3 regions of the Methylophilus sp. DW102 genome follow, and region 3 is predicted to be linked to each of the others. Evidence: predicted binding sites of a transcription regulator. Region 3 holds the regulator's gene; each other region holds the start of a gene.

Region 1 (5,257 bases), 240 kb from region 3:
GGTCGACGACCAGTGTGTGTGCCAGGTTGCCAAACGCATCTGCAAACGGGGTCAGCTGCCCGGCTACCTTGATCTCCCAATGTCTGACTTGCTGGCGCGGGTCCGTGCGGGGTGTCAGGCGCAGTTGCTGTATGGTGTATGGCACCATTTCGCTGTACACATATTGGGTTTGATGTTCGATGGTTAACCGCATGTCGCTTCCCAAATAAAAAAGCGCAGTGCTGTCTTAGAGCAATCTGCGCATGAGGGGTTCATGGCAATCGTGTGTCAGGCGTCAGGCCGTGGCGCTTAAAAAATTACGTTGTATTTCCTCGCCCAGTTTGCGGTTGGCCAGAATAAATTCATCCAGAAAATGGTGTACGCCATCTTTTAAAATGTCCAGCATGCGGCCGTAATGCAGTCTGGCATGCATCTGGCCAGCCAGCCGCTCGGCTTCGGTGTGGCGGCTGCCAGCGACCTGGCGCAAAATCGGCATGATCTCGGCGTAACAGGCATGCAGAGACCGCGGCATGTCTTCACGCAGAATCAATAATTCAGACACCTTGGTCGGTTCAATGGCATCGCGGTAGACTTTTTGGTAAGCCTGAAATGCCGAGACCGAGCGCAACACCGCACTCCATTCGTAATAATCCACCGCGCCGTCATTGGCTTCTTGCATGGGCATCAAGTACTCATACTTCACATCCAGCAGGCGGGCAGTATTGTCTGCGCGTTCCATAAACGTGCCCAGGCGCACAAAGCTAAAGGCCTCGTCACGCAACATGGTGCCAAAACAGACACCACGGAACAGGTGCGAACGGCTTTTCACCCATTCGCAAAATTCGCTCAAACCGGATTGGGTCAGGTCCTGTTTGATATATTGTCCAAACTCAATCCACAGCGTGTTCATGTTTTCCCAGGTCTCGGTGGTCATGGCCACACGCACGGCACGGGCGTTTTCACGCGCACTACGCAATGAGCTGTAAATGCTGGACGGGTTCTGGCTATCCATGACCAGATGCTTGATGACGTTGGCGGCCGACAGCTCTTTGTAATTGCTGTCATAAATGTCGCGGATCCCGGCAATTTCAAGCACGGCATCCCAAAGTTCCGCTTCGTTGCTGCTGTCTGACGGCAACAGCGACATGTTATAAGTCACGTCCAGCACACGGGCCACGTTTTCAGCACGCTCGATATAACGTGCCATCCAATATAAATGATCTGCGGTACGGCTTAACATATGACGGCCTCTTGCGTTGCTTGTTGGGCAGCCATTTGCGACTGCACGGTTTCTGCACTGACATCGTCCCGCTCCAGCACCCAGGTATCCTTGGTGCCGCCCCCTTGCGAGGAGTTCACCACCAGTGACCCTTCTTTGAGCGCTACCCGCGACAGGCCACCCGGCACCACACTGACCGTTTTGCCAGACAGCACAAATGGCCTTAAATCCACATGACGCGGCGCAATGCCCTGGTCGACCAGCGTTGGGCAGGTTGACAGTGCCAGCGTCGGCTGCGCGATGTAGTTAGCGGGTTTGGAGACGATGCGTAAACGGAATTCTTCAATTTCCTGCTTGCTGGCTGTGGGGCCTACCAGCATGCCGTAGCCGCCAGAGCCCTGCACTTCCTTGACGACCAGCTCGGGCAGATGATCCAGCACATAGGCCAGATCATCTTCCTTGCTGAGTTGATACGTAGGCACGTTCTGCAAGATGGGGGATTCACCCAAGTAGAACTTGATCATCTCCGGCACGTAAATATACGTCGCCTTGTCATCGGCCACGCCGGTGCCTACAGCGTTGGCCAATGTGACGCCACCATTGCGGTAAACGGAGAGCAGACCTGGCACGCCCAACAGGGAATCGGGCTTGAACACCAGAGGGTCGAGGAAGTCGTCGTCAATGCGGCGGTAGATCACGTCCACCCTTTGCGGGCCTTGCGTGGTGCGCATATAGACGGCGTTATTACGGACAAACAAATCCTGGCCTTCCACCAGTTCTATGCCCATTTGCTGGGCGAGGAAGGCATGTTCAAAGTAAGCGCTGTTGTAAGCGCCAGGTGAGAGCAATACCACGGTCGGGTCAGTGACGCCGGTCTGGGCGACCGAGCGCAGGTTGTTCAGCAGTACACTGGGGTAATGCTCCACCGGGGCAATCGGGTATTTTTTAAACAAATCCGGGAACAGCCGCATCATCATCTTGCGGTCTTCGAGCATATAAGACACGCCGGAAGGGGTACGCAGGTTGTCTTCAAGCACGTAAAACTGCGACTCGCTGGTGCGGACCAGGTCTATCCCTGCCACATGCGCATACACCTGGTTAGGCACAGTCACACCCACCATTTCCGGGCGGTATTGCGAATTGGTCAGGATGCTGTGCGGGACAATGCCGGCCTTAATGATTTCCTGATCATGATAAATATCATGCAGAAACATATTGAGGGCGCGTACGCGCTGGACGGCACCTTTGGACAAATGCGCCCATTCACTGGCCGAAATCATGCGTGGAATCACATCAAATGGAATCAGGCGCTCGGCACCATCTTCTTCACCATACACGTTAAACGTGATGCCGACGCGGCGGAACAGGACTTCCGCTTCTGCGCGTTTGGCCGCCAGTTGCTGGGTAGGCACATTCGCCAACCAGCGGTTATAGGCCTGGTAAATCGCCCTTACATTGCCCCCATAGCCCTGCATTTCATCAAAAAACTGTTTGGCCGTTTGCGTCATCGTGCTGGACCTTTGCCTTACTTGTAAAATTCATTTAAACAAGAGCAAGCCGTGTGCCAGCCTGTAAAACCCATTTAAATCATGAGTTTATGTTTTATATGAGCGGGTTTCAGAAAGAAAGCGCACCTAAATGGTGCGCTCTCGAATCACGGTTTTGGTGCAAACCGTGTGTTAAATAGGGCTTATTCAATATTCTGAATCTGTTCACGCATCTGTTCGATCAATACTTTCAGTTGCATGGACACTTGTGTCGTTTCAATTGCCACCGATTTGGAGCCCAGTGTGTTGGCTTCCCGGTTCATTTCCTGCATCAAAAAGTCCAGCTTTTTGCCCATGGTGCCGCCAGCCGTAAGGATACGGTCCATTTCAACAATGTGGGCATTGAGCCGCGCCAGCTCTTCATCGACATCAATCCGTTGGGCATAGAGCACGATTTCCTGACGTACGCGGTCATCCTCTGCCTGCATGGCTTCACGCAGTTTGGTGGTCAGTTTATCCTGATATTGGCTGATCAGGGCAGGTAACAGCGGTTTGACGATGCTGATCTGCTCACGGACGCCTTGCAGACGGTCGAGCAGCACTTGCTTGAGTTTTTCACCTTCGCGCTGGCGGGCGGCAATCAGTTCATCAATGGCCTGCGACAAGCCATTGAGCAGGCTCTGCGCCATGGCCTCGGTATCGATGCTCTCCGTTTGGCAAACACCGGGCAGCTTGAGCACTTCAACCAGATTGACGGGTTGCGCCTGCGGAAAATGTTGCTGTAACGCGGCCAGGGTTTGAGCGATCTGCCCGACCATCTCAGGGTTGAGCGTCAGGTTAGCCACCGCGGCATCGCTTTTGAGATTGATGCGGCATTCCACCTTGCCACGTCCCAGGCGGGACTGCAGCAATTCACGTACTTGCGCCTCAAACTGGCGCAAGTTGTCATCGATTTTGACATTGAGCTCAAGATAACGGTGGTTGACTGCACGCAGCTCAATCAGCAGCAGCCCGCCAGTAAAGCGGCTTTCAGTGGCCGCAAAGCCGGTCATGCTCAACATCGGTTGGCTAGCGGGGGAATTTTTTATCGTCATCATCTGGCTCCTGGCAAACTCACTGATTGTATCAAATGCGGTATCGTTATGCGAAAATGGTACAAACAAGGCGGCGCGCAGAACAAATCACAGCCTCTGCTGATGCCATGCCCTTAATAAAAGCCATGATTGTGACGTTAAAGCGCTAGTGAAGCTCGCTCATAAATACGATTTTGCCTTGCCGGTAGGCACTGTGCTGCATGACTACACCATTACCAAGGTGCTGAGTCTGGGCGGGTTCAGCTTCGTCTATCTGGCGCAAGATGCGCAGAAAACCACGGTTGCTATCAAGGAATACATGCCGGTGACCTTGGCCGAGCGCGAGGGCGATACGCATATCCGCTCTAATGGCAAAAATGAAGCCGCCTACAAACATGGCATGAAGTGCTTTTTTGAAGAAGGTCTGGCGCTGGCCAATATCGAGCACAAAAACATCGTGCGCGTGAAAAACTTCTTCCGCGCCAACAGCACCGTCTATATGGTCATGAAATATGAGCGTGGCAAATCGCTGCAAGACTACATCATGGCGTTAGCGCAGCCTGTGCCCGAGAATTTTCTGATCCGCATGTTCGTTGAGTTGCTCAATGGATTGCGTGAGGTGCACTCACGCAAATTGCTGCACCTTGATATCAAACCGGCCAATATCTATATCCGCCTGGATGGCTCGCCAGTGCTGCTGGACTTCGGTTCGGCGCGCCAGGCTTTGTCCGAGGTGACGCTGGCGCCCACATACACGCCGGGTTATGCCCCGCCTGAGCAATATATAGACCGCAAACATCTGGGCCCCTGGAGCGATATTTACAGCATAGGCGCCAGTATGTATGCCTGTTTGCACCGGGCCTCGCCGATCGCGGCCAACCAGCGCCTCAAGCACGATACGCTGGTGCCGGCCGTGGAGTTGGGGCAACAGATCTACTCTGAAAAATTGCTGGCGATTATTGATGAGTGCATGCAGCTGGACTACATGCTCAGACCGCAAAGTGTGTTTTCATTGCAGAAAAAAATGATCGGCATCCATGTGGCTGAAGATCCGCGTGGCTCGCTGGTGGATAAAATTATTAAAGTGTTGACCAAGCCACTATGAAATTCATCCTATGAAATTCACCATTGCACAAGGCAGTCGCCAGGGGCCGCGACCCTATAATCAGGACCGGCTGGCTTACTCTTATCATCGGCATGCCATTTTCATGGTGTTGGCAGACGGCATGGGCGGGCACCAGCATGGCGATGTGGCGGCCGAAATCGCGGTCAAAACCATGATCGATGCCTTTCAGCGCGAATCAAAGCCCATGATTGCGCAACCCGCGCAATTTTTGCGCGAGCAGATTGCACAGGTGCATGAGGTGATCGAAAACGTCCGCCTGCAAAAGCGTCTGCAAGAGTCCCCGCGGACCACCATCGTCGTGGCTTTGATTCAACACAACAAACTGTTTTGCGCCCATGTCGGCGATTCCCGCGCCTACCTCTACCGCAACGGC
Region 2 (5,257 bases), 470 kb from region 3:
CTGCACTTTGCTGGCAGGCTGGATGTGATTGATCACCCCACGGGTCTCAATAAAGCTGGCAAATCCGCGATATTGGTCGTGCTCGGGGATCAGACACACATCAAACAATTCGGCTGGCAGGCTAGGCTGCATCATGCAAACAGTTTTGCCGCCATACGCACGTTTGGCAGCCAGCATATGGGCATGGGTCGCATGACCGGCGCCGATAATCAGATCCGGTGCAGGCAAGCCCTCGCCTGCCGGCCATTGCCCCAGCAACCACGACAACCAGCCGTGACCCGCGTCCTTGATCTGGAGATCAAAGACCTGTAGCGCTAATCTGGCCTGCAAGGCCTGAACCAGTCCTTGCGACTGATGCTGATGTCCTGGTTTGCCATCCAGCAAACGCCAAACCACGAATGTTTGAGTTGAATGAGTTTCTCTGATCATATGCATCACCTGCGACTAATACGCAGGATAGATGCAGATCATGACGACTTGATTAAGCCAAGATGAACAAATTGTGTCAGCCCGGCCCCGTAACCGCTAGGCCGGACCAAACAGAGTTATTGCGCAACCGCGCCAAAGACCTTTTTCAGCAGATTGCTGGCTTGCCCTACCGGATCCTGACGGATCGCAGCCTCTTCTTTGGCAATCATCAGGTAGACGCCGTCCAGTGCCTTTTGTGTCACATACTGGTTGATATTGGCATCTTCTTTTTTGATCAGGCCAAACTGGCTGCCCATTTCAGCATACTTGTTGTAAGTATCTGCCAGTTTCACGTTAGCCGTGGCTTTTTGCACGATGGGCAAAAACTTGGCCGCCATGTCAGTTGCGGTGGTTTTCTTGAAGTATTGCGTGGCAGCATCTTGCGGACCCGTCAAAATCCCTTTGGCATCAGTCAGAGACATTTGCTTGACCGAATTTAGCAACAAGGCCTTTGCCTCTGGCACGGCTTGTTCTGCGGCACGATTCATTTTCAGCACCAAATCATCGGCCTGACTGCCCATGCCTATCATGCGCATGCCTTTTTCGATTTTCTTTAATGAATCCGGCAGCGGAATTTTGACGTCCTGGTTACCCATAAAGCCATCCGTCGCCCCCAGCATGCTCACCGCCTTGCTGGCGCCCTGACTCAGCGCCAGTTTCAAGCCATCACTGGTTTCCTTTTCGCTGAGCTGGCTCACCGCCCCGCTCTCGCTACGGCCACTGGCAGCACTGTTTACCTCTTTTTCCACCATGTCGCCCAGCGCCTTCAGGTCCAATGCCTGCGCCTGCATCCCGATTGCATTGCTCAGGAGCAGTGCAGTCAATATCACCTTGGCTTTCATTTTCATGCTGTTCGTTCTCTCATCAAGTTGAGCGCAGTGTACCCAGAAAACACAAAGCAAGTCCAGCGGACTTGCTTTGTGTGGGCTTGCGCAAAAGCCGGGCGCTTACGCTTTGAACGGTTTCACATTCCAGATACGTTCGGCATATTCACCGATAGTGCGGTCACTGGAGAATTTGGCCATCCGCGCCACATTCAAAATCGCCATACGGGACCAGGCTTCCTGATCTTGATACAGGGCAGCCACTTTCTCCTGCGCGGTAACATACGCGGCATAATCGGCCAGTAACAAGTATTGATCGCCTTTGTGCAACAGGGTATCAATAATGGCCTGGTAGCGTGATGGCTCCTCTACCGAGAAATAGCCATTGGCGATCATATCAATCACCTGCTTGAGTTCGGCATTGCCGTGGTAATAATCCCACGGGTTGTAGCCGCTGGCTTTCAGCTGCGCCACTTCTGGTGTGGTCAGGCCAAAAATAAAGATATTTTCACTGCCGACCTCTTCCATGATCTCCACATTGGCGCCATCCAGCGTACCTATGGTCAAGGCCCCATTGAGCGCCATTTTCATATTACCGGTGCCACTGGCCTCGGTACCTGCGGTAGAAATTTGCTCGGATAAGTCGGCGCCCGGAAACAGGATTTCTGCCGCACTGACCTCGTAGTTAGGATAAAACACCACTTTTAACTGGTCTTTGACCGCCGGGTCGTTATTGATCATCACCGCCACATCGTTGATCAGGCGGATGATCTGCTTGGCCAACCAGTAGCCAGGCGCCGCCTTGCCTGCAAAAATGATCACCCGTGGCGTGTGATGGCTGGCATGACCGCTACGAATCCGGTTATACAGCGTGATCACATGCAGCACATTGAGCAACTGGCGCTTGTACTCATGAATACGCTTGATTTGCACGTCAAACAAGGCATCTGCGCTGACCGCAATACCCGTCTTCTGCAAAATCTTGTCGGCCAGGCGCTGCTTATTGGCCTTTTTCACTTCGCGGAACGCTTTTCTGAACGCCGCATTGTCCGCAAACGGTTCGATCTGCTTGATCAGGCTCAGGTTTTTCTGAAAGCCGGTGCCAATATGCTTGGTCAGCAATTCTGTCAGCAAAGGGTTGGCCTGGTTCAACCAGCGGCGTGGCGTGATGCCATTGGTCACATTGGTGAACTTGCCAGGATAAATTTTGTTGAAGTCAGCAAACAGCGTGGTTTTCAACAACTCGCTGTGCAGCTCGGCCACGCCGTTCACGGTATGGCTACCAACAATCGCCAGATGCGCCATGCGCACACGGCGGCCGTGGGTTTCGTCAATAATGGACACACGCTGCAACAAGCCGGTATCACCCGGGAAGTGCTGATTCACCATTTGCAAAAACTGGTGATTGATCTCATAAATAATCTCGAGATGACGAGGCAACAATTGTCCGAACATGTCCACCGACCAGGTTTCCAGGGCTTCTGGCATCAAGGTGTGGTTGGTGTAGGCAAACATTTTGGTGACCAGCGTCCACGCACGGTCCCAAGGCAAGTGATAATGATCGACCAATTGATGCATCATTTCGGCCACGGCAATCGCTGGGTGGGTATCATTCAACTGAATGGAGACCTTGTCAGGCAAGGTGTTCCAATCGGAGTTGTAATTGGTAAAGCGATGCAAAATATCCTGTGTAGAAGCAGAAACAAAGAAGTACTGCTGCTTGAGGCGCAACACCTTGCCCGACTCGGAGGTGTCATTTGGATAGAGCACTTGCGAGATGGTTTCGGCACCGTGACGGCCTTCTACCGATTTTTCGTAGTTACCTTCGTTAAACGATTTCAAGTCAAACTCATTGGTAGCCTTGGCAGACCATAAGCGCAGATTATTCACAGTCTGCGTGCCATAGCCAGGCACAGGTACGTCATAAGGCATGGCGACCACCGATTCATGATCGACCCAGTGATGTTCCACGCCACGTTCGGTGTGTACATGCAACACGCGGCCATAAAACTTCACCTCGCAAGTATGCTCGGGGCGCTGAATCTCCCAGATATTCTGATAACGCAACCAGTTATCAGGATTTTCTTTTTGCTGGCCCTTCTCGATGGTTTGCCTAAACATGCCATAGTCGTAACGGATGCCATAGCCGGTAGCCGGAATATCCATGGTCGCCATCGAGTCGACAAAACAGGCAGCCAAGCGTCCCAGGCCGCCATTACCCAACGCCGCATCGGGCTCCATCTCGGCCACGCCTTCCAGCTTTTGGCCAATCTCCTGCAAGCCTCCGCTTAGATCGGGTGCAATGCCCAAATTCAGTGCGGCGTTTGACAGCATGCGGCCAATCAAAAACTCCAGAGATAAATAATAAACGCGCTTGGTATTGGCGTCGCGATAAGCATCACGTGTATTCACCCAGCGGCTCATCAAGTGGTCGCGCACGGTAAAAGCGGCGGTTTGATACCAGTCCCGCGCCGTGGCCCAAGAGTTTGATTTACCAATAGAAAAAGTCAGGTGGTTACGCAACGCCTGGGGGATAGGCAATTGCTCCAGCAAAAACTCTTCAACCGGTTGCGCAGCTTCTACGGGTGTCTTGGATTTAGGTGTTTTTTTCACATTGGCAGTCATGCATCTTCCCCTTGAGTTTGATTCATTGAATTGCTTTCAGTTAGCAAAAGCAAAAAGCAAGCCTACAGCAAGAATGTGTCAGACATAAAAAAAGCCACAAAATTCTCATTGTGGCTTTGAATTATACTGCCGACCCCGGCAGAGAGAAGCACGAAAACTAAAGTTTCCAGGTATAAGCAACGCCTAGTGCATCCTGATACATGCGCACATTGGCGTCCCCTCCACCAAATCCAGCAGGAATCGAGTTTTGACCACGCACCGTATTTTCAAAGGCATGCGTGTAAGCAAACGAGACTTCGGATTGCGGACTCAGCACCCAAGTCGCGCCAATCGACACATGATCTTTCACCACGCCAGGCGCCAGGATATTAAACAGCGTATCGCCGGCTCTAATCGGCTGATCGACATGGTTATAGCCTGCACGTAAAATCAACGCCGGGCTATATTGATACAGCGCACCGATTTTATACACCTTGGCATCCTGCCAGTTAAACCCGGCGCCATTATCGTTACCCAAACCATTGCTCAAGTTAGATAAAGAGGCGTTACCAATCGAATCTACCTCACTGTAATTGATGCGCTGAAAATCCGCCGCCAAGGTCAGCGCCGGCGTCACTTTCACAGCTACCCCCACGCCATAGGTGGAGGGGATATCAAAATCCCCCTGCTCGGCAAACAAGCCCTTGTACTTGTCAAACCGGCTCATGTAAGTACGGCTCTGATAAGTGGCCCCCAGCGTCACGGCATCCGTAATCTCACCCAGCCAGCCAATATGCACGCCCGCCCCATAAGAATCATCATGCCCGTTATTCGTCAGGTTAGCAGCTGAACTACTCTGATTGCTAAAGTTTTGCAGGCCTTTGGCCTCAAACCGCTGATAGGTCAAGTTCAAAGACACGCCCAGCGTGTGATGCTCCTGCACCTTCCAGGTCACAGTCGGCGCCACAAACACCTGCGCCAAATCCACGCCCGTGCGGCGACCATTACTGTTAAACAGCGGAATCCCCTTTTTGTAATCGGTATTCATGCCGCCATTACCGTAAACACTCACGCCCAGCGTCACATCCTCAGAATACTGTGTGTTATAGCCTAACTCTGGAATAAAGAAATTCTGTCTATCATTGCCTTTGTAAGTCCCATTGGCTCCTGGCGCGCCACTGCCTTCAATTTCCGATTCACGCACAGGCCGGAACCAAGTCACGCCAGCATCCACACGACTCCCGACTTTTCCCATGCCCGCAGGGTTAGTTGCAGCTGCCAGCGCATCTTGCGGCAGGGCAATGCCTACGCCACCGACGCCTTGAGAGCGAACACTATAGCCATGCGAAAAATAACCATCG
Region 3 (5,257 bases):
GTGGTGATCGCGCTGTCCAATTCTGGCGAGAGTGATGAAATTATTAATATTTTACCGGCGATCCGCCGCATCGGTGCTCGGGTGTTGAGCATCACGGGCAGCGAAGACTCCACCTTGTCACGTGAGTCGGAAGTGCATTTGAGTGCTGCCGTGAGCCATGAGGCTTGCCCACTCGGCTTGGCTCCCACAGCCAGCACGACAGCGGCCTTGGCCCTTGGCGATGCTTTAGCACTCTGCGTGCTGGATTTGCGTGAGTTCACTGCGGAAGACTTCGCCCGTTCGCATCCCGGTGGCAGCTTGGGCAGACGGCTACTGGTGCGCATCAGGGATGTCATGCGCACCGGCGAGGCCGTGCCCCAAATTGATCAACACGCCTCCATTCAGGAAGCCATCACGCAAATTTCACTCAAGGGCATGGGCTTCACGGCTATTGTGGACCACGCGCAACGCCCAATAGGCATTTTTACCGATGGCGATTTGCGCCGCTTGTTTATGCAGGGCAAGAACAATCCACAGGCATCCATTGATACCGTGATGAACAAACAGCCGTATTTGCTGGAGACGAATCAGATGGCGGTTGAAGCAGTTAACATGATGGAGCAGCACAAAATAAATGGCTTTTTGGCAGTCGATGCCCAAGGGCAGTTGGTAGGGGCATTCAATATGCATGACTTATTGAAAGCCAAAGTCGTTTAGCTTATACAGGCATTAGAATTCAGGCATGCTTAAACACCCCATTTTGTTGCCGATTGCGTTAATGCTGTTGCTGGCGCTGCTGACCTTCTGGATTAACCAGAATGTGCAAGAGCAAGCACTCAAAATGAACATACTTAATCGCCAAGCGCCGGACTACATGTTGTACAACTTTGTGAGTACCCGCACGGATGCGTCCGGTAATACCAAATATGTGCTGGCGGCCGCAAAAATGCGCCACTTTCCTGCCAATGACTATACAGAATTGCAGCGGCCACGCTTTACCCAGTTTGGCCTGAACAAGCCTTACACGCAAATTTATGGTCAGCAAGGACGTGTTTCCGCCAATGGTAAACTGGTCGAGTTTAGCAAACAGGTCAAGGTGATCCGCCAAGCCTCCGCCACCAAGCCAGAAACACAAATGCAAACCGAGCGGCTTTGGCTGGAGCCGGATACCGAGGTGGCACACACAGACCAGCCGGTGGTCATCCGCCAAAAACCGGCGACAGTGATTACAGGCACGGGCATGCGTTTTGATAACCGGGCTGATACCATGCAATTGTTTAACCGGGTACATGTGCATTATGAGCGTCCACCCGTCGCCAGCAATTTGGCAAGCCCGGCCCAGGCGTCAAACACAGAACGCCAATGACCGTTGATTATGGAGAAATGAGTTGAACACGCACAAGCCCTTATTTTTAGCGATCTGCATGAGCGTATGGGCGCTATTGTCCATGCCGCTGAGTGTGCTGGCCGAAGAATCCGACCGAGATCAACCGATAGAGCTTGAGGCGGATACCGTGACCGTGAACGATGCTAAAAAAATCAGTATCTACACGGGCAACGTGATTCTTAATCAGGGCACTTTGCAAATCAAGGCGGACAAAATGATCGTACGCGAGGATCAGGACGGCTTTCAACATAGCACCTGTACCGGCAACCCCACCACATTCAAGCAAAAACGTACCGGTAAAGACGAGTGGATGCAAGGCAGTGGTCAACGTATCGAATACAACGCCCGCATGGATAAAGTGCAACTGTATACCAATGCCTGGGTTAAACGTGGTGAAGACATCGTGACCGGGGACTACATCAGCTACGACGCCAACGCCGAGTATGCCGAGGTGATTGGCGGCACCAAAGCCAACCCGAACGGGACGGCTGGCAGCCGCGTCAAGGCCACCATACAGCCTAAAAATAAAACCACACCACCTGTCATTGACAACAAGCCAACCTCTCAACAGGGGTTACGGATGAATCGCTCCTTGCAACTCAAGGTCGAACCTGCCCCTGCCGAAAACACTGGTGAGCAAGGCAAAGAGTAAGCATAAAGATGGAAACCATGGCAGCAGATCAGAACCATTTGCAGGTTAACCGCCTGAAAAAAACCTATCAGGGCCGTACCGTGGTCAAAAACACGACGCTTGAGTTACGCAGTGGCGAAGTGATCGGCTTGCTGGGTCCCAACGGGGCAGGCAAAACCACCAGCTTTTACATGATTGTCGGGTTGGTTGCGCTGGATGAAGGCAACATTACGCTGAATGGCGCCGACGTGAGCCGCGCGCCCATGCATGAGCGCGCGCGCATGGGCCTGGCTTATCTGCCCCAAGAAGCATCCATTTTCCGCAAGCTCAGCGTAACCGACAACATACTCGCCATTCTTGAAACCCGTCCCTATACGGAAGAGCAGCGTGAGGCGAGGCTTGAGTCCTTGCTGGATCAATTGCATATCCAGCACATCCGCAACAGTCAGGCCGTCAGCTTGTCTGGCGGCGAACGTCGACGCGTTGAAATTGCGCGCTGCCTGGCCACTGACCCTAAATTTATTTTGCTGGATGAACCGTTCGCCGGGATTGATCCGATTGCGGTGATCGAAATCCAGAAAATCATCCGCTACCTGAGCAGTCAGAATATTGGTATTTTAATCACCGACCACAATGTGCGCGAAACGCTGGATATCTGTGACCGCGCTTATATTGTCAATGAAGGCGCTGTGTTTGCAGCAGGCACGCCCGATGAAATCATTCAGAATGAAGGTGTGCGTGAAGTGTATCTGGGCAAGAATTTTAGGCTGTAATCCGTCATGAAACAGAACCTGCAATTACGTATTTCGCAAAATCTGGCGCTGACGCCGCAGCTGCAGCAATCGATCCGTTTGCTGCAACTTTCCACGCTGGAACTGAACCAGGAACTGGAAACCATCCTGCAGGAAAACCCGTTACTGGAAATGTCAGACGGTGAAGAAGGCGAGTTTGAAGATAACACACCGCCTCCCCCCACTGTAGAAGCTGAGCCGACAGATGCCAGCTCGTTTGACATGGCAACGCAGCAAGAGATCACCGCACCGGCAGAAAGTCTGCGTGAAGACTTGCACGATGAGCTGGGCGGGAGCGAGAGCGACCTGCCCAATTTAAACGAGGAATTCACGCCGCCAGAGTTTGAAGATGATTATGAAGAGTTTGGCAGCACCAGCAACTGGGACGAAGCCGGACGCAATCATCAGGAAGACGAAGACAGTGACTTTTCCAGACAGGAAACCACCAGCATCAGTTTGCGCGAGCATCTGATTGATCAGATACAACTGGCACATTTATCGCAACGTGACATGAGCCTGGTCAAACTGCTACTGGATAGCATCACTGATGATGGCTATCTGGAGCAAGATCTGCAGGAGATTGTGGAGCACTTGCCACTCGAACTTGAGGTCGAGCTGCTGGAACTGGAAACCGCCCTCAAGCTGATCCAGAATCTGGACCCTGTAGGCGTAGGTGCGCGCGATTTACGCGAGTGCCTGCTCTTGCAACTGACGCGTTTGCCGCAAGAAACGCCACACTTGCAAACCGCCATTGCCATTGCCAAAGACCACCTGGCGCTGCTGGCCAACAAAGACTTTGTCAAACTGCGCAAGGTGCTTGGTTGCGATGAAGCGGTACTCAAGGCGGCGCAGCACCTGATCCGCCAGCAAAACCCCAGACCCGGCAGCGAGTTTTCCAGCTTTAGTCACGATCACTTTATCCAGCACGATGTGGTGGTTAAAAAAATCAAGGGCATTTGGGTCGCCTCTTTAAATGATGGCGTGATCCCCAAACTGCGCATCAACCAGATGTATGCGGACATCCTCAAGCGCAACCGCGAGAGTTCAGGCCAATACCTGCAAAGCCAGATGCAGGAAGCCAAGTGGATGATTAAAAATATCCAGCAGCGCTTCTCGACCATTTTGCGCGTGTCACAAGCCATTGTAGATCGCCAGCGCAACTTCTTTGAACATGGTGAAATTGCCATGCGGCCACTGGTGCTGCGTGAAATCGCCGAAGAACTCGACTTGCATGAAAGCACAGTTTCCCGCGTCACCACGCATAAGTATATGCTCACACCGCGTGGCGTCTATGAACTCAAATACTTCTTTGGCAGCTCGGTGGCCACAGATGCAGGCGGCTCCTGCTCTGCCACCGCTATCCGCGCCTTGATCAAGCAAATGGTGGCCGAAGAAAACCCGAAAAAGCCTTTGTCGGACAACCAGATCACCGACACACTGGCACAACAAGGTATCGTCGTTGCCCGCCGTACCATAGCCAAATATCGCGAGTCCCTGAATATTCCGCCCGCGAACTTGCGCAAAACGCTCTAAACAAAAAAGGCCGCAGATGCGGCCTTTTTTGTTTCTCAGCTCAAATCACCTGATTGTGATCTTGGCAAATTTACGTTTACCCACCTGTGCGATCACTGTCACACCTTTAGTCAAAGGCAGATTCTTATCATCCACCTTGACGCTGTCGAGCTTGACGCCTCCTTGCTGCACTGCGCGCATGGCTTCACTGGTGCTTTCAACCAAGCCCGCCTGTTTTAACAATTGGCTAATGCCGATGCTCTCGCCTTCAATGGTCACTTCAACTTCGGGCACGTCATCCGGGATGCCGCCTTTGGCACGGGTCTGGAAGTCCTGCAAGGCTTTTTCAGCCGCGGCTTGACCATGGAAACGCGCCACAATTTCTTGGGCAAAGCCGACCTTGATATTGCGGGGGTTTGCGCCACTGGCGACTTGCGCCTTCCATTCGGCAATGGTTTCCAGCGTCGCAAAAGAGAGCAAATCAATATAGCGCCACATCAGTTCATCTGAAATCGACATGATCTTGGCAAAAATAGTCTCTGGCGCCTCGCTAATGCCAATGTAGTTACCGAGTGATTTAGACATTTTATTGACGCCATCCAACCCTTCCAGCAACGGCATCATCAGCACACATTGCTGCGACTGGCCGGCCTGCTTTTGCAACTCACGCCCCATGAGCAGGTTAAACTTCTGGTCGGTACCACCGAGCTCAAGATCCGCTTGCAGGGCGACCGAATCATATCCTTGCAGTAACGGGTACAGAAACTCGTGAATCGCAATCGGTTGATTACCCTTGAAGCGTTTGGAGAAGTCATCGCGCTCCAGCATGCGGGCCACGGTATGGCTGGCAGCCAGCTTGATCATCCCCGCCGCACCGAGTTCACTTAACCAGTTGGAGTTAAAAACAATCTCGGTTTTGGTGGGATCCAGTATTTTGAAGACTTGTGCGGCATAGGT

Evidence for each region. The regulator sigma-54, encoded in region 3, starts transcription at its own class of promoters, with help from an activator protein. The targets are predictions, from matches to a motif close to TGGCACNNTTCCTGCT.
Region 1: a site for sigma-54 is predicted at 2,750-2,765, ahead of AACH41_RS00120 (circularly permuted type 2 ATP-grasp protein). Genes of this name have one in related genera too.
Region 2: a site for sigma-54 is predicted at 3,966-3,981, ahead of AACH41_RS03460 (glycogen/starch/alpha-glucan phosphorylase). Genes of this name have one in related genera too.

Annotation. Positions count from the first base shown of each region.
Region 1 covers NZ_AP029023.1:24,166-29,422, forward strand. The annotation lists gene AACH41_RS00110 (transglutaminase family protein) at 1-193, opposite strand, end outside; gene AACH41_RS00115 (alpha-E domain-containing protein) at 275-1,219, opposite strand; gene AACH41_RS00120 (circularly permuted type 2 ATP-grasp protein) at 1,213-2,706, opposite strand; gene AACH41_RS00125 (YicC/YloC family endoribonuclease) at 2,889-3,782, opposite strand; gene AACH41_RS00130 (serine/threonine-protein kinase) at 3,928-4,863, shown strand; gene AACH41_RS00135 (protein phosphatase 2C domain-containing protein) at 4,874-5,257, shown strand, end outside.
Region 2 covers NZ_AP029023.1:726,531-731,787, reverse strand. The annotation lists gene AACH41_RS03470 (mitochondrial fission ELM1 family protein) at 1-429, opposite strand, end outside; gene AACH41_RS03465 (DUF4197 domain-containing protein) at 546-1,316, opposite strand; gene AACH41_RS03460 (glycogen/starch/alpha-glucan phosphorylase) at 1,416-3,917, opposite strand; gene AACH41_RS03455 (outer membrane protein transport protein) at 4,075-5,257, opposite strand, start outside.
Region 3 covers NZ_AP029023.1:261,149-266,405, reverse strand. The annotation lists gene AACH41_RS01205 (KpsF/GutQ family sugar-phosphate isomerase) at 1-696, shown strand, start outside; gene lptC (LPS export ABC transporter periplasmic protein LptC) at 722-1,345, shown strand; gene lptA (lipopolysaccharide transport periplasmic protein LptA) at 1,404-2,018, shown strand; gene lptB (LPS export ABC transporter ATP-binding protein) at 2,027-2,770, shown strand; gene AACH41_RS01185 (RNA polymerase factor sigma-54) at 2,777-4,321, shown strand; gene tyrS (tyrosine--tRNA ligase) at 4,367-5,257, opposite strand, start outside.